2 regions of the Lysinibacillus sp. UBA5990 genome follow, and region 2 is predicted to be linked to the other one. Evidence: riboswitches for the same ligand, from Rfam matches in the RefSeq annotation. Region 2 holds a riboswitch; the other holds the start of a gene.
What was found. A riboswitch is a leader RNA that binds a small molecule or an ion and turns the genes downstream of it on or off. The one in region 2 is predicted to bind FMN.
Positions count from the first base shown of each region.

Region 1: linked by a shared signal. The riboswitch ahead of ribE (riboflavin synthase) and the one ahead of B3D94_RS14085 (ECF transporter S component) in region 2 are both predicted to bind FMN.

Region 1 covers NZ_DJAY01000015.1:569,114-577,398, forward strand. The annotation lists gene B3D94_RS15275 (methyl-accepting chemotaxis protein) at 1-548, shown strand, start outside; gene B3D94_RS15280 (HAD-IA family hydrolase) at 592-1,209, opposite strand; gene B3D94_RS15285 (YibE/F family protein) at 1,478-2,245, opposite strand; gene B3D94_RS15290 (YibE/F family protein) at 2,242-3,366, opposite strand; gene B3D94_RS15295 (ABC-F family ATP-binding cassette domain-containing protein) at 3,976-5,601, shown strand; FMN riboswitch at 5,714-5,839, shown strand; FMN riboswitch at 5,958-6,083, shown strand; gene ribE (riboflavin synthase) at 6,267-6,905, shown strand; partial or broken gene ribB (3,4-dihydroxy-2-butanone-4-phosphate synthase) at 6,933-7,523, shown strand; gene ribE (6,7-dimethyl-8-ribityllumazine synthase) at 7,568-8,035, shown strand; gene B3D94_RS15315 (spore germination protein) at 8,186-8,285, shown strand, end outside.
Region 2 covers NZ_DJAY01000015.1:317,544-325,828, reverse strand. The annotation lists gene glnA (type I glutamate--ammonia ligase) at 1-691, opposite strand, end outside; gene B3D94_RS14090 (sodium-dependent transporter) at 883-2,229, opposite strand; gene B3D94_RS14085 (ECF transporter S component) at 2,413-3,000, opposite strand; FMN riboswitch at 3,219-3,406, opposite strand; gene B3D94_RS14080 (RNA polymerase subunit sigma) at 3,561-4,844, opposite strand; gene sigX (RNA polymerase sigma factor SigX) at 4,841-5,374, opposite strand; gene B3D94_RS14070 (ATP-binding protein) at 5,453-7,228, opposite strand; gene B3D94_RS14065 (response regulator transcription factor) at 7,221-7,937, opposite strand; gene ccsB (c-type cytochrome biogenesis protein CcsB) at 8,053-8,285, opposite strand, start outside.

The sequences.
Region 1 (8,285 bases), 250 kb from region 2:
GAGGTCAGATCATCGGTGTATTAAGTGCCATCATTTCTAATGAAAAAATGGATCGTATGCGTCTATTGGCGACGGATCTTTCGAGTGCGGTTGAAGAAATGACTGCCACAAATGAAGAATTGGCTACAGCCAGTATAGATGTTTCCAATCGTTTAGGGGAATTATCAAATTTCTCAGAATCAATGGCAGGCGATATTGAACAAATTAATGTAATTGTTCAATTAGTAAAAGATTTAGCGATGAAATCTAAAATTCTTGGCTTGAATGCATCCATCGAGGCGGCTCGTTCTGGTGAGCATGGTCTTGGTTTTGCAGTTGTCGCAACTGAAATACAAAAAATGTCCCAAAGCAGTACAGAAAGTGCGAATAGTATTACGAAACAATTAGAAAGCATTAAACAATCGATTGATCAGGTGAATGTTTCCGCAAATCAAGTTGCTGCCTTTACCCAGCAATTTGCAATAAGTATGCATGAATTAAGCGATGCATATAAAGGGGTAAACCATACTGCTGAAAAGCTAATGCATATTAGCGAAATCAAAGTTTAAACATATAAAGGATAATAGCCGATAAAGGGCTATTATCCTCCTATTAAATAATCTCTAAAATTTCCTCAGGTGTCGCTACCTTGTATTCTGGCTCTTCATTTTGTATGACTTCAATTGCGTCATAGCCCCATTCTACCCATATAATAGGTACCCCTGCTTTTTTACACGCCACAATATCCCTTTGTTCATCCCCTATATATATTACTTCAGATGATGAAACACTCGATTCCTTTAAAAACTTTTTCATGACTTTATCCTTGCCAAAAATACGATTGGAGCAAAGGACATCTGCAATACAGTCAATGCCATTCATTTTGAGAAATTCTAAAATATTGTCCTTCGAATTAGAAGAGATAATCAAAATCTTATAACCTCTTTTATCAATTTCTAGCAATACTTCTTTCATCCCTTCAAAAAGATGAACATCGTTTAATGATTGGCGATATAACTTGTAAAATTGCGGTAAAATCATAGGCAATTTATACATCGGGAAATCAAATAATTTACTACGTTCTGAAATCGATAATTTTTTTAATGTATCAATTTCCTTTAATTCAATCCCTTTAAATTTATATTTTTGTGCTAACGTATTCCATGCTGATGCAAACACGGCGGTTGAATCTGCAAGTGTTCCATCAAAATCAAAAATTATATGCTTCATTGCAAACTTTCTCCTTTATTATCTAATTGTATTGACGTTTTATGCAAAAAATGTTACATGGAATGGGCGTTTGATTGGGGCATGAAATATGGAACAACAATCCTATTAAAAGTTCTGTATTCATTATATGGTAAATATTATCAGAAAATACGGCATTTGCAATGGAAATCATGCAACAAAATAGGGCGTCTCAAAAATCATTTGAGACACCCAGTAAGCTACAGCCCAGGCCCTCTGACGAAAGATAGGTCTGGTATCTATGTGAGTGCTATTCTGTTTTTTCTCGTGTTTTAACTAAATAATATGCATTGACGGAGGATGCGATAGGAATAATGAGGGCAATGCCGATGCCTGCGCAAAAAATCGTCATCATTTCTGCACTAAATACTTTGGAATTGACGATTTCGCCAATTGAATAAGAGAGATCCTTAAACCATATGAGTAAACTTAAATAGCCACCAAAGAAAGCAAAAAATAAAGTATTTGTATCGGTTCCTAAAATGTCTCTTCCAATATTTAATCCAGAGGTAAACAGTGACTTTCTACTAATCGAAGGATTATGATAAAAAATTTCATGCATCGAAGTCGCGATGGAAATGGCAACATCCATAATGGCACCAATCGTACTCATAATAATGACCGATGCACCAATCTGCACGAAATTCACACCAATATATAGGGAAAAAATACTTATTTCCTCCGTTGATTCTTCGCCAAAACCTTGAATCATCGATTTTTTCGTTACTAACGTAATAAAAAACAATAAAACAACGATCGTCACCATTGTGGAAATAAACGCTGTAATGGTTTTACTATTTGTTTTATTAATATAAAACAAACTAATGCAACTGATGACAGTGCACGCAATAAACGTCAGGATGATAGGGCTGTTTTTAGGGTTTGTCATCAGAAAAATAGTCACAAATAGCACGCCGAAATTTAAAAATAAAGAAAGAAACGAGCGTAGTCCTTGCTTTCCTCCAACTACCACCATTAATAAACATAAAATGCCTGCCAATACAACGATGACATTCATGCCTTCACCCTCTTTCGATTAATGAAAAAAATAGCGGTATATTGACTAATAGGTATGGTGAGGACTACTCCAATACCCCCTGCAAGGGCACGAGCTAGCTCTAAAGAAAGGTTCAAGGATAGTGTCAGTCCTAATGTAGAGGAATTTTTCAAATAGAGTATGACCATTGGTATGGAGCCACAAATATAGGCGAAAAATAATATGCTTGTAATGGTACCCATAATGTCTTTTCCAATCTCATGACCGGATGCCTTTAAAGCTTGTAAAGAAATACGAGAATCTTGTTCGTATAGGGCGAAAATAGAAGAAGACATCGTAATGGCGACATCCATAACAGCCCCAAGTGAACCAATAAATAAACCAGCTATAAAGACGGTTCGGTAGGGACGTGTTAAAAATTGCATTTCCTCATAGCGTAGACCGTTTTCCCCTGTTAACCACATCACAGCTGTGCTAATTATGAGGGCTATCATTGTCCCTAAAAGTGTAGATATAATCGCTGCATATGTTTTCGTCTTCAAACCACTAATCAGTAACAACGAAATAATGGTAAATAATAGGACACAAACCCCACTTATGAATAATAAATTGAGGCTGCCATGCTTTACGTAAAGATCTAATGCAAATGTTAAAATGCAGGCATTTACGACTAAGCTAATAATGGCAAATAAACCTTGTCGTTTACCGATGATAAGTAGCGCAAAGATAAAAATCCAAGCGATCATCATAATTGTTTGATCTCGTTTCAAATCGAGAATAGAGCCCGTTAACTCTGATTTTGTTGAATGTTCATCTATGGCGACAAAGATTTCATTGCCGACATGGTATTCCTGATCAAAGGCTCCGGATGATGAATAGTCATTCGTCAAATCAATTATTTGTCCTTTGTGCTGCCCATTTTTAAGCACAGCTTTAATTTGCTGTGTATACAACATATCGTCATTATCATACATATCTGTTATTGGCTCAGAATCTGCCACTTTGACTTTTAGAATTTCAGCAATGGGTCGATCATAAAATTGTTCATTATGATGAACGAAAAAAATGGAAAGGGCACAGCTAAGTAATAACAAGGCGTAGAAAATACGTTGTTTATACGTTATGTTTCTTAAATATTGCAATGGAATGACCTCCAAACTAGTGGACTGAATAGTCACTTGTACAGGAACGATTTTAAGAATAGTAAGTTCCAATATATTCTCAAGTTTAACGATAGGAATGATATATTCCAAGGCATTTATACTATAAAAATGCGGCAGGACATTTGTATTCTAAAAAAAAATATGATAGATTAATTGGTATTATAAATTCGAAGGGAGGGCGAAGTAATTGGAAACTGTTTGTGCGAAAGGTTTAACTGAATCAGAGGTAAAATCTTACAATCTTTGTGGGGATTTGCTGGCTAAGGGAGAAGTGTGCCCTTTTTTAAGCAAATTTCATATCGATACAGATTCCGGTGCTTTTTGCCTTCTTTATTTCTAACAGATTGATGCCCAATTAAATGGGATGAATAGATTGCTAGACGCCGGTACGTAACGGCGTTTTTTTGTTTAATTGTAAAATTTAACATGCCCTATTGATTATAGGGATGTTTGTAAGGTGCCGTTTATGACGGCGCCTTTTTTTGTGTTTGAAAGGAGTGAAAAGTGATGTGTAACCTTATATGTCCATTTATTTCTTGAGCAATTAGCTTAGTAGTAATGGATAAAATAAATAAGGAGATTGAAAAAATGATACTTCAATTAAATGGAATTAGTAAGAGCTACTTGGGAGATCCGATTCTTTCAAAGATATCAATGAAATTGGAACGTGGCGATCGGATTGGACTTATAGGTGTAAATGGAGCAGGAAAATCAACACTACTAAAGATCATTACAGGGGATCTTTCTTATGATGAAGGCGACATTTTTATAGGGAAGGGAATTAAACTAGGTTATTTGCGACAAGATAGTGGGTTACAGCCAGACCATACGATTTGGACAGAAATGCTTGGCGCATTTACTGAGCTTCAAGAGGCTGAAAAGGAACTTCGAGAGCTGGAAATGCAGATGGGTGAGCCTTCCTGCATAAATGACCCTGAAAAGCTGGAACAAGTTATGAAGAAATATGCGAGCAAATCAGATTGGTTTTCACAGCAAGGTGGCTATGATGTCGAGGCAAAAATAAATAGTATGTTAAATGGAATGGGCTTTGGGAGTACGCCGACAAACACACTTGTCGCATCATTAAGTGGCGGACAGAAAACTAGACTGGCACTTGCTAAAATTTTATTAGAGCAGCCGGATTTGTTGCTGTTAGATGAACCGACTAACCATTTAGATTTTGCGACTTTAAACTGGCTTGAAAGCTATTTACGTGGCTATCAGGGGGCTATTCTTGTTATTTCTCATGATCGTTATTTTTTAGATGCCCTTGTCAATGAAATTTATGAGATTGAACGTACCCATGGAACAAAATACAGCGGTAACTACTCTAAGTATGTGGAAAGCAAGGCGAAAAATCGCGAATTAATGGAAAAGAAATATACAATGCAGCAGCAGCAAATCGTCAAAATGGAGAATTATATTGAGCGGAATATTGCGATGGCTACTTCCTCAAAAAGCGCCAAGAATAAAAGGAAGCAGCTTGAACGAATAAGTCGTCTTGAAAAGCCTCGCAAGGATCTAAAACACGCACAAATGGCATTTGCTACAGATAAGAAATCACATAAAGAAGTGTTGAAGGTAAAAGATGTAGTGCTCTCCTATCAGCTAGAAGATAGCAGGAAAACATTAGTGCAAGATATTGAGTTTTCCTTGTATAGAGGCGATCGGGTTGCATTAGTAGGTCCCAATGGTGTTGGGAAATCAACCCTATTAAAGGCGTTATTACATGAATTGACACCGGACCGTGGCGTTATCGCATGGGGGAATGGTGTGACAATAGGCTATTATGATCAGGAGCAAGAGACATTACATCCTAATAATACGGTATTACAAGAGGTTTGGAGTACTTTCCCTTCAATGGAAGAGGCAAAAATACGATCAGTACTCGGTAATTTTTTATTTACGAAAGAGGATGTATTTAAAAAGATAGCCTCCCTTAGCGGTGGGGAAAAAGCACGTGTAGCATTAGCAAAGCTTATTTTGCAAAAAGCCAATGTACTTATAATGGACGAGCCGACCAATCATCTTGATTTATTGAGCAAGGAAGTATTGGAGGAGGCGCTATTGCAGTTTGATGGCACCTTATTATACATTTCTCATGATCGTTATTTTCTTAATAAGCTAGCCAATAAATTGCTTGAATTATCACCAACTGGGATGACGGCCTTTTCGGGAAATTATGATGATTATGTGCAAAAAATAAGCCATTAAAGGATTTAGGGGCCACCTCTATAGCAAGAGGTGGCCCCTTTTTTTAAAAATTACAGACAGAAGTATAGATAATATAATTAAATAGTGTTATCGTAAGAACTAGCTAAATAAAATGATCCTTCGGGGTAGGGTGAAATTCCCAATCGGCGGTGATGAAGTCATTCAAAGTCCGTGAGCGCAAGCTGATTTGGTGCAAATCCAAAACCGACAGTAATAGTCTGGATGGGAGAAGGGTATAAGTGCGAGCTTTTTAAATTCAATGTAATTTAGAAGGTCTATTTGACTATGCATTTATGACACTGCTTCCCGCGAATATGTTGGGAAGTTTTTTTATTTAGCCAATCAATTGAATAGAAGATGTTCTTCGGGGTAGGGTGAAATTCCCAATCGGCGGTGATGAAGAAATTCAAAGTCCGTGAGCGCAAGCTGATTTGGTGCAAATCCAAAACCGACAGTGATAGTCTGGATGGGAGAAGAACAAATAAGATCATAGTCTATGGAAAAAATGAATATCCAAGTAGGCTTATTTATTGATGTCTTATACTCCCAAAACCCCTTTGTCAAAGGGGTTTTTCGTTTTATATAAGCTTTAGAAGGGAGACGGATAGAAACCCAAAAGCGATGGATAGAAGCTACGAAAGATCAGTGTGAAAGTAGGTGAAGAAATGTTTACAGGTATTGTAGAGGATATTGGCACTATTAAAGCCTTGCAAAGCAATAAGAACAGTATGAAAATTACGGTTCAATCATCTAAAGTTGCTGAAGATGTAGGGTTAGGGGACAGTATAGCAGTCAATGGTGTTTGTTTAACGGTGACCCATTTTACGGATGAAGAGCTTACGATGGATGTTATGCCTGAAACCGTCAAAGCTACAAATTTACATCAGCTGACAATAGGTGATCGGGTTAATTTGGAGCGTGCCATGCCTGCTAACGGGCGATTTGGGGGGCATTTTGTTGCTGGTCATATAGATGGCATTGGGAAGATTTTACGAAAGCGTCCAGTGGCCAACGCGGTTTATATTGATATCGAATTGTCTGAGGAACTAACAAGCTTCTGTATTCCAAAAGGCTCCATAACGATTGATGGCACAAGCTTAACAATCTTTCAGGTTGAAACGAATCAAGTCACTATTTCACTGATTCCTCATACTTATAAGGAAACGATTTTAGGTATGAAAAAAATGGGCGCATTCGTCAATATTGAAACAGATTTAGTCGGTAAATATATTTTAAACGTCTTGAAAGATGGGCAAGGCAAGTCAATGATAACAAGAGATTATTTGGCACGACACGGTTTTTAAGATCACATAATGAGGAGATGAAAAATAGTGCTACATGCAATTGAAGATGCCATAGAGGATTTAAAACAAGGGAAAGTGATCGTCGTAGTGGATGATGAAGATCGGGAAAATGAGGGGGATCTTCTGGCGCTTGCTGAATTTATCACTCCGGAAACGATAAACTTTATGGCGACTTATGGAAAAGGTCTAATTTGTACACCGATTTCGCAGGAGCTAGCATATAAATTAGATCTGCACCCAATGGTTCAGCATAATACGGATAACCATCAAACTTCATTTACCGTAAGTATCGACCATATGGACACAACAACGGGGATTAGTGCCTTTGAGCGAGCTTTCACCATACAAAAGATGCTGGAGTCTCAGGCAAAAAAAACTGATTTTCGTCGACCAGGACACATTTTTCCACTAATCGCAAAGGATAATGGTGTCTTAGAGCGAAGAGGCCATACGGAGGCGAGCATTGATTTAGCCAAGCTTTGTCACAGTATTCCTGCTGGAGTAATTTGTGAAATTATGGGAGACGATGGTCACATGATGCGCTTTGATGAATTGACAAAGTATGCAGCACATCATGGATTAAAAATGATTTCTATTGAGGCGTTAGCCGCTTATCGTAGTCAATCATTTACAACAAACTAAAAACGAAGGAGATATAAAAAATGGGTCAAACGTTTGAAGCACAATTAATTGGGACGGATTTAAAAATTGCAGTAGTCGTAGGTCGATTCAATGAGTTTATTACAAGTAAATTATTAGATGGTGCAATGGATGGGTTAAAACGACACGGTGTAGATGAAGCTTCCATTGATGTTGCATGGGTGCCAGGAGCTTTTGAGGTGCCTTTCATTGCGAAACAATTAGCAGAGACAAAGAAATATGACGCCATTATTGGTTTAGGTACTGTTATTCGTGGTTCTACGACACATTATGACTATGTATGTAATGAGTCTGCCAAAGGTATTGCGAATGTTTCCTTAACAACCAATGTGCCAGTTATTTTCGGTATTGTTACAACAGAAAATATTGAACAGGCGATTGAGCGTGCGGGAACAAAATCGGGTAATAAAGGCTATGACTCCGCGATCTCGGCAATTGAGATGGCTAATCTACAAAAAATGATTGGCTAAAGACATCCTGAATAGATTATAACAGTATTTGTTTCTTGAATAATTTTTATGTCCATGGGAAAAATATGCCTAAGTATATTTATTACATGTCGAAGTTTTCATAAATGTACTAAACTTGAGCAGGCTCAGTAGGAGATGAGAAGTATTTCAATGGAACAAATGATGAATTTGAAAATGTTGAAATCACTATTTCAACGCTCTGCTGATGTGATATTCCAACAGTATAAATTTCAGCAACATACGGTCCATA
Region 2 (8,285 bases):
ATGTTGCATGTAGCCCATGCTGTGCAGCGATTGTTTTTACGACTAATTTAAATGTTTGAATATTGTCGCATGCTTCAATGGCACTAGCATATTTAAAATCAATTTCATGCTGCCCAGGTGCTACTTCATGGTGAGAAGCCTCAATTTCAAAGCCCATCCCCTCTAGCTCTAAAACAATATCCCGACGACAATTCTCCCCTAAATCTGTCGGTGCTAAGTCAAAATAACCTCCACTATCATTTAGCTCAAGTGTCGGATGCCCCTTTTCATCTAGCTTAAAAAGGAAAAATTCTGGCTCTGGGCCCAAGTTAAAGGAAGTGAAGCCTAACTCCTCCATTTCCTTTAAAACGCGCTTTAAATTAGAGCGTGGGTCTCCTTCAAATGGTGAGCCATCTGGCCTTGCAATATCGCAAATAAGACGTGCCACCTTACCCTTTTCAGCTGTCCAAGGAAAAATTACGAATGTATTGAAATCTGGTCTTAAATACATATCTGACTCCTCTATACGTACAAAGCCTTCAATCGAAGAGCCATCAAACATGACTTTATTGTCTAAAGCTTTCTCTAATTGACTCACAGGTATCTCTACATTTTTAATCGTTCCTAATATATCAGTAAATTGTAGGCGAATAAACTTCACATTTTCTTCCTTTACTCGGCGTATAATACCTTCTTTTGTATAATGTTTCATTTTCCACCACTCCAATGTAAATTTAGTTAACACATTTTTTTATGACTGCTTTTAAAATACATCACTTTTTTATTTTCAGCAATATATATGTAAGGTTTTATAACATCGTTTTTTTAGAATATATTCATCTTGATTTTCGATACATAAAAAGGCGTACCCATTTACTTAATGGATACACCTTATATATATATTTAATATTGTAATAGCATATTTACGAACACTACGAGAATGACAACAGGTACTATGACTAACATTAATATCCTGTAAATCGAATAATACCCTTGACCCATTTGGCTTCCCATTAGCAGTTCTCTTTTCACAAATTCCTTATCCACGACATATGCGATAAAAATTGCAATGAACAAGTTACCCAATGGTAGCATTAAGTTTGATACTAAAAAGTCAGTTGCATCAAAAATATTCTTTCCAAAAACGGATACATCCGCTAGCAGGCTAGAGGAAAGAGATGCTGGAATGGCCGCAAGAAAGACGACTACACCAAGACATGAAGTCCATACCAAGCGAGACTTCTGACTATTTTCCATAAATGCCGCAACAATAATTTCGTATAAACTAAACGAGGACGTTAATGTGGCAAATAAGAATAATAATAAAAACATCGCTAAAAATACTTCCCCAAATGGCATTTGGCTAAATGCTGTCGGTAGCACCATAAATAACAAGCCCGGCCCAGCTGCCGGCTCTAAATCAAAAGCAAATACAACCGGGAAAATAGCTAGTCCAGCTAAAAATGAAACAAGTACCGTCAGCATAACCACGGAGCCTGCTGAATTCGGTAGACTCACATCTTTTTTGAGGTAGGAACTATATGTAACAAGACAAGAAAATCCAACTGCTAATCCAAAGAATGATTGCCCTAAAGCTTCTAATAAAGCTTTTCCGGTAATATTCGAGAAATCAGGCCATAAAAAGAATTTTACCCCTTCCATGGCGCCATCTAATGTGACAGCACGTATCACTAGGACAATGAACATAATAAAGAGCAATGGCATCATCCATTTATTCGCCTTTTCAATACCATTTTGAACACCTAATGAAATTACAAGTACGTTTGCTAATGTAAACAAAGCCAAACCTACAAGTGTAATCCACGGTGTACCAATTATTTTTCCAAATAGTTCTCCAGGATCAATAGCCGGATCAATGACAGCACCCGCTACTCCTAGCCCGCTATAAATAAAAATCCAGCCCCCGACAACGCTATAAAATGTTAGTAATAAAAAACATCCGAGAACACCCATGCGGCCAATCCATGCCCATCCTTTTTTCGTAGGAGCAATTTTTTTATAGGCAGTGATTGCCTCTGACTGTGTACCTCGTCCTAAAATATACTCAGATAATAGCATTGGGAGCCCAATTAACAATGTAAACAGTACAAAGATTAAGAAAAACGCGCCACCGCCACTTTGCCCAGTTACATACGGGAGCTTCCAAATCGCTCCTAGTCCAATTGCAGCACCTGCTGATGCTAAAATAAATCCTAACTTACTAGACCACTGTCCTTTTTTTCCACTCATCTCTTCAAACTCCTCAAACTTTCTAAACTCTTCTCTAATTTTACATGAAAATATAGCTTTCGACTAGGTTTTACTAAAAAAGAACTAGTGTTAATTTGACTACCCATTACCTTTTTCTATTTTTCTTTCTACATTCCACCCCATAAAAAAACCTCGAGTTGATCCCTCGAGGTTTAGTACAATTTATTTTGTTATATACATAGAACGCTGGCGGTCAATCCATTTACGCATCGTCGTAAATAATAACGCCATAATTCCCGTTAATAAAATACCTTTGACAATATTAAATGGTAAAATACCAGCGACAATCATTTTATAAAGTGAATCACCTACAACAGGCTCCATCCCTAAGAAGTAAGTGTACATTGGTAAAAATACAGCATAGTTTAAAACACTCATTCCTACTGCCATCACAACTGTTCCCATTGCTAAACCTCCAACAAGACCAGCGATTGTTTTAAAGCGATTAAAAATAAAGCTTACTGGCAAGATAAATAAAATACCTGTTACAAAATTAGCCATATGCCCTACCGGAACGCCTGTTGGAGTGCCTGAGAAAATCCAATCCAACACATTTTTAAACAATTCTACTAAAATACCAGCTACAGGTCCCATCGTGATTGCTGCAAGTAAGGCAGGCATATCACTGAAGTCCACTTCCAAAAATGCTGGGAATGGCGGAATTGGGAAATTAAAAAGCATTAATAAAAACGAAATACTGCTCAGCATACCAATCGTAATAAACGATTGAAGTTTGACATTTTTCTTCATAGAAAACTCTCTCCTCTTTGCTGATTCAATCTCGCAAGAAGAAAGGTGACGATCTTTCAATTGTTTCATGAAAAAACCCTTATGCGTTTAATAAAGCATAAGGGAGAAAGGCATAACGAATAAGCGTCCTCATTTACTATTTTTGAGCACTGTTTGATAAGCCATACAAAAAAGCGCTCGGTCATAGTTCATTTCATGACAATGAATGACGATCGTACCTTCATCTTCTCCCATCCAGACTTTAACTGTCGGCCTTGGAATTTCACCAAGTCAGCCATGCGAAAATTCGCACAGGTCGCGGGCTGAAGAGTTTAACATAAATCAAACGAGCTAATGAATGTATTCACTAGCGATTTATGACTCTATTACCGCCGGTCGGGATTTTCACCCTGCCCCGAAGATGAATCATATTATTTTATTCTACAGCTTTACTATAAAGAATTACTAAGTAAAAGTAAATAGTTCTGCTCAAAAAAATCCGATTAAATTGCTATGCTTTATAAATAGAAAAGGCACTCCCGCCATGCAGGAATGCCTCTCTTGTTTTTTTCTTCCTTCGACTATGGTAAAAACTGTTTATTCGGTCCCACTGGCTTTGGTAAATAACCCTTCAAATCAAACCCTTCCCAGCTTTCTTGCACAACATTATCTAAAAGTAGCTGTTGATTAAAGCTAGCAGCAGTTAACATCATGGCCTCAATTAATTGAGTTGCTTGTATTGGTTCCATAGATGTTAAATCAAGTGGAATATCAAAAGTAACAACTACACCTTCTGCTTGTTCAGTGACTGTGTATGTTACATTTTCAGGCACTACGGATGTATAGACATCATCATTTTTATTTTTCATCATTGTAAGTGCCTCTGTGACTGTCTCAAAAGATTGACGGAAATCTGGTGATAAATATTCTGCACCATTGGTATCATGGTACAAGTAATAATTAAAGTTCTTTGCATTCGTTAATGACATTGCTTGACTTGGCTCACCTTCTTGAGAAAACTCATATAGGGTTCCATCTTCATTTTGGATTTCTACTTCGGTATATTCAGAGTTCGAGAATGTATCTTCCATTGTGCCTTTATATTCATTCACTGTAGCAGAGGCAACATCATAGTCATTCTCTTTTGGCAAGACATGGATGAGCTTATCTTCCTTTTCCTTCAGCTCTCCTTTATAAGGATGATACTCTGTAAATCCTTTAGCCTCCTCGTCAATTTGAGGAGCATACTTTTCATACATCCGTAGGGTAGAAGGCTTCTCTTCTCCAAAATCAGTAGCCACACGTTCATTTGGTATCACATACGTCATAGGAACACTTTCCGCATCACGCCCTGCCAAACCAATACGGAATACGACAGCATCTTTTACATCCTCCTCATAGACAGATGTACGTAAAGATAAAATGCGCTCATGTTCGGCGACAATACTTTTGGAATCCAGCACTTCATCCTGCGTTGCCGCTTCCTTTGCTGCTGAATCCTCTTGCATCGTAGAATACTGTGCCGTTTCAGGAATACTCGCTTGATCTTTTTGCTCACCTTGGTTGTTCTTCAATATTGTGCTAACTAGTATTGTTAGCACAAAAACTGCGGCTACACTCATATAAATCTGCATATTACGTACTTTTGATTTTGTCGCAGGCTTTTTAATAATAGCATCTTCCTGTTGAGATGGTTCATCATCTATAGGTTCTTGCATAGCTTCTTGAAGGTGGATATTATCTTGCAAGCGAGCATCCGCCATTAACCGATTTAATATATCTTCTTTCGAACGGTGGTCAGAAAGCTTAGGGGCATTGTTCAGTACATGTTCAAGCTGCTCATCATCAAATGGCTTATGTGTCATTGCCGTTTCGCCTCCTGTTCTCTGATCGGCTGTAGCTGTTGCCTTAAAAATTTAATGGCTCGATGCTGGGTTGTTTTTACCTTCGCTTCTGTCCAATCAAGTATTTGCGCCGTTTCTGCAATCGATAAATCCTGGAAATAGCGCATAATAATGACCATTTTTTGATCGCCAGTACAGTTTTCTAATGCTGACTCTACTTGCATAAATTCATCACTGGCCTGTAGCATTTCCTCCGGTGATGGTGTGTTTGAATGGAGCTGTTCCGTTTCCCAGTCAAAGAAATCAAGCGAATGCTTCTGACGCACAGCTTGCTTTCTAAAATGATCAATCGCAACATTTTTGGCTATTGCAAAAAGCCATGTTTTCTCACTACTATTGCCTGCAAATTGATCATATGAGCGCAATACTCTTACATAAACTTCATGCGCTAAATCCTCAGCAAGTGTACGGTTTTTTACTAGATAAATTAGAAACTGGAACACGTCTTGATGATAGGCATCGTATAGTCGATGGAACACGGAGTCATTCAATGCACTCCACCCCCGTTCTATATTATTTGTCGTCTTACATTCGCAGAAGTTACAGTCAACTAATAACAAACCATGTTATTAATCGAATGGTAAATAAAATGTGAAGGTAGTACCTTCCTTAAGCACACTATCTACCATAATATTTCCTGAGTGTGCCTTTATAATATTTCGTGCAATGGCTAAGCCAAGTCCCGTACCCCCCTTAGATCGAGTACGTGCCTTATCTGCTTTATAAAAGCGTTCAAAGACATAAGGTAAATCATCTTGAGGAATGCCATGTCCTGTATCTTGAACAGAAATTTTAGCGAATGTTGGCTCCTGCTCCACTTTTACTGTGACAGATCCCTCGTCCGTATGTCTTAGTGCATTGTCGACTAAATTTGTGAGTACTTGCTCAATGCGATCCTCATCTATATTAATCATCGCATCGTCATTAAATTCACTATCAAATAGTAGACGAATATGCTTTTCTTTTGCAACCTGTGCAAATTTGTGAGTAATACGTTCGAATGTAGAATTAATTGGTAATTCATCTTTATAGAGCGTCATATGTCCCGATTCCATGCGTGCTAAATCTAATAAATCCGTGACAAGGCGACCCATTCGTTTGGATTCATCATAAATAATTTTAGTTATTTCATTACGTTCTTCCTGATCTTGAATAAAATCATCATCCATCAATGCTTCAGAGTAGCCTTGAAGCATGGCGATTGGAGTCCGCAATTCATGAGAGACGTTCGCAATAAAATCGGATCGAAGTTTTTCTAGGCGATGTTGTTCAGTCATATCACGAATAACAGCGACTGCACCACGAATGATTTCTCCACTATAAAGAGGACTAATTGTAAACGTATAGTAATTACCGTCCATTTCAATTTCCTCTTCTAGCTTATCCTCAAACATTAGTACATGGTCCAGCATATGATACAGCTCTGGCGGTATTGGCTTAGCACTTTGTGAGCCTTTGTTTACAAACCATTTTTGCATCAGACGTTCCGCTGGTGGATTACTTAATAATATTGTACGGTCGCGATTAAATGTGATCACTGCATCTGTCATGGATGTCAAAATATTGGATAACTGTTCATTCTCTTGATTGATGACCTCTAAATTATGCTTTAATTGACGACCCATTTGATTGAAAGCAACTGCCAGCTGTCCAATTTCATCATTTTGAGTCGTAGGCATTTTCGCTTCAAAATTCCCTTTTGCAATTTCAAATGCCAGCTCACGCATTTTTCTAAGTGGTGAAGTAATACGTGAAGACAAGAAGAACGCAAAAAATGTAGTCAAGACAAATGCTATGAAAGCTGCCAAAAAGACAATTTTCGTCGTTTCCTTGGACGTTTTATGTAGGGCATCGGGGCTTTGATAGATGAAAACTGCTCCATGTACAGCATTCTCTACATTTAATGGGAAACCAAGTACAACGTAAGATTCCATTTTCTCTTGATCTGTAGAGGAGGGCATCATCATTTCTTTAGTAATTGGTTCATCTGATTGAAAAACTTCACGGAAAGATTTATTTGCCAAAATAGTATCTTGAATTTCCTTTTTATTGAGTCCCTCTTGCATAGCAAAGGATACCTCTACATGGCTGATTGCGATTAGTGCGTTGGTGCCTTTAGGTAAAATATCTTTTAATAATTCCGAAGTCGATTCAGCTGTTTCATTGTCATCCACTATACTTGCCACAGTGGCAGCGGTTTGACGTAAAGATATTTCCGCTTGCTGCATATGGTAGTTTTGAAGAAATTCAAGCATTAATACCGTGAAAACAAATAATACAAATGAAACGAGAAGCAATATGGTTACCCATAGCTTCCCGACAACACTATTCCATATTCTATTCATTGACAACCTCAAATTTGTAACCAACGCCCCAAACCGTCACAATCATTTTAGCAGCGTTTTCAGAAACACGGTTGAGCTTTTCACGTAAACGCTTTACGTGTGTGTCAACTGTACGTAAATCACCAAAGAAATCGTAATGCCAAACCTCTTTTAGTAGTTGTTCACGGTCAAATACTTTGTCTGGCGATTTCGCTAAGAAGTAAAGTAATTCATACTCTTTTGGTGTTAAATTCACCTCAATGCCCTCTGCCGTTACACGGTGTGCATCATGATCGATCATCAAATGCTGGAACACCACTAAATCTTTTGAAGAGGATGCATTTGTCGTTGGTGAGAATGCCTGTGAACGACGTAAAATGGCCTTCACACGTAACACTACCTCACGAGGACTAAATGGTTTTACAATATAATCATCTGCTCCTAGCTCGAAGCCTTGAACACGATTAGCTTCCTCGCCTTTAGCAGTTAATAAAATAATAGGAGTTGCAGCGCGTTCACGAATTTCTGCACACACTTCTAGCCCATCTTTTTCAGGCATCATAATATCAAGTAAAATACAGTGATATTCTTTTTCTAAAGATTTTTCGATCGCTTGTTCACCATTTTCTGCCTCGTCAACAAGGTATCCTTCTCGCTCCAGATACATTTTTAATAAGCGGCGAATTCGATCCTCGTCATCTACTACTAATACTGAAATATTTTCTGACACTTTCACGATCCCTCTCTTCCAATCTTTCTCTAACTTCTATTGTACATGGTGTGACACATATTGAAAAGAAAAGAAAGCCTCTTCGCTAGAGCGAAAAGGCTTGTTGTTTCACAGGTTATGCGTAGGAGTGTAAACCTGCAAGAATTAAGTTAACAGCAATTAGGTTAAATAATATAATACCGAAACCAATTAATGCTAACCAAGCAGATTTTTGACCTTCCCAGCCTTTTGATAAACGTAAATGTAGGAATGCCGCATAGAATAACCATGTAATAAGAGCCCATACTTCCTTAGGATCCCAACCCCAGAAACGACTCCAAGCAATTTGCGCCCAAATCATCGCAAAGA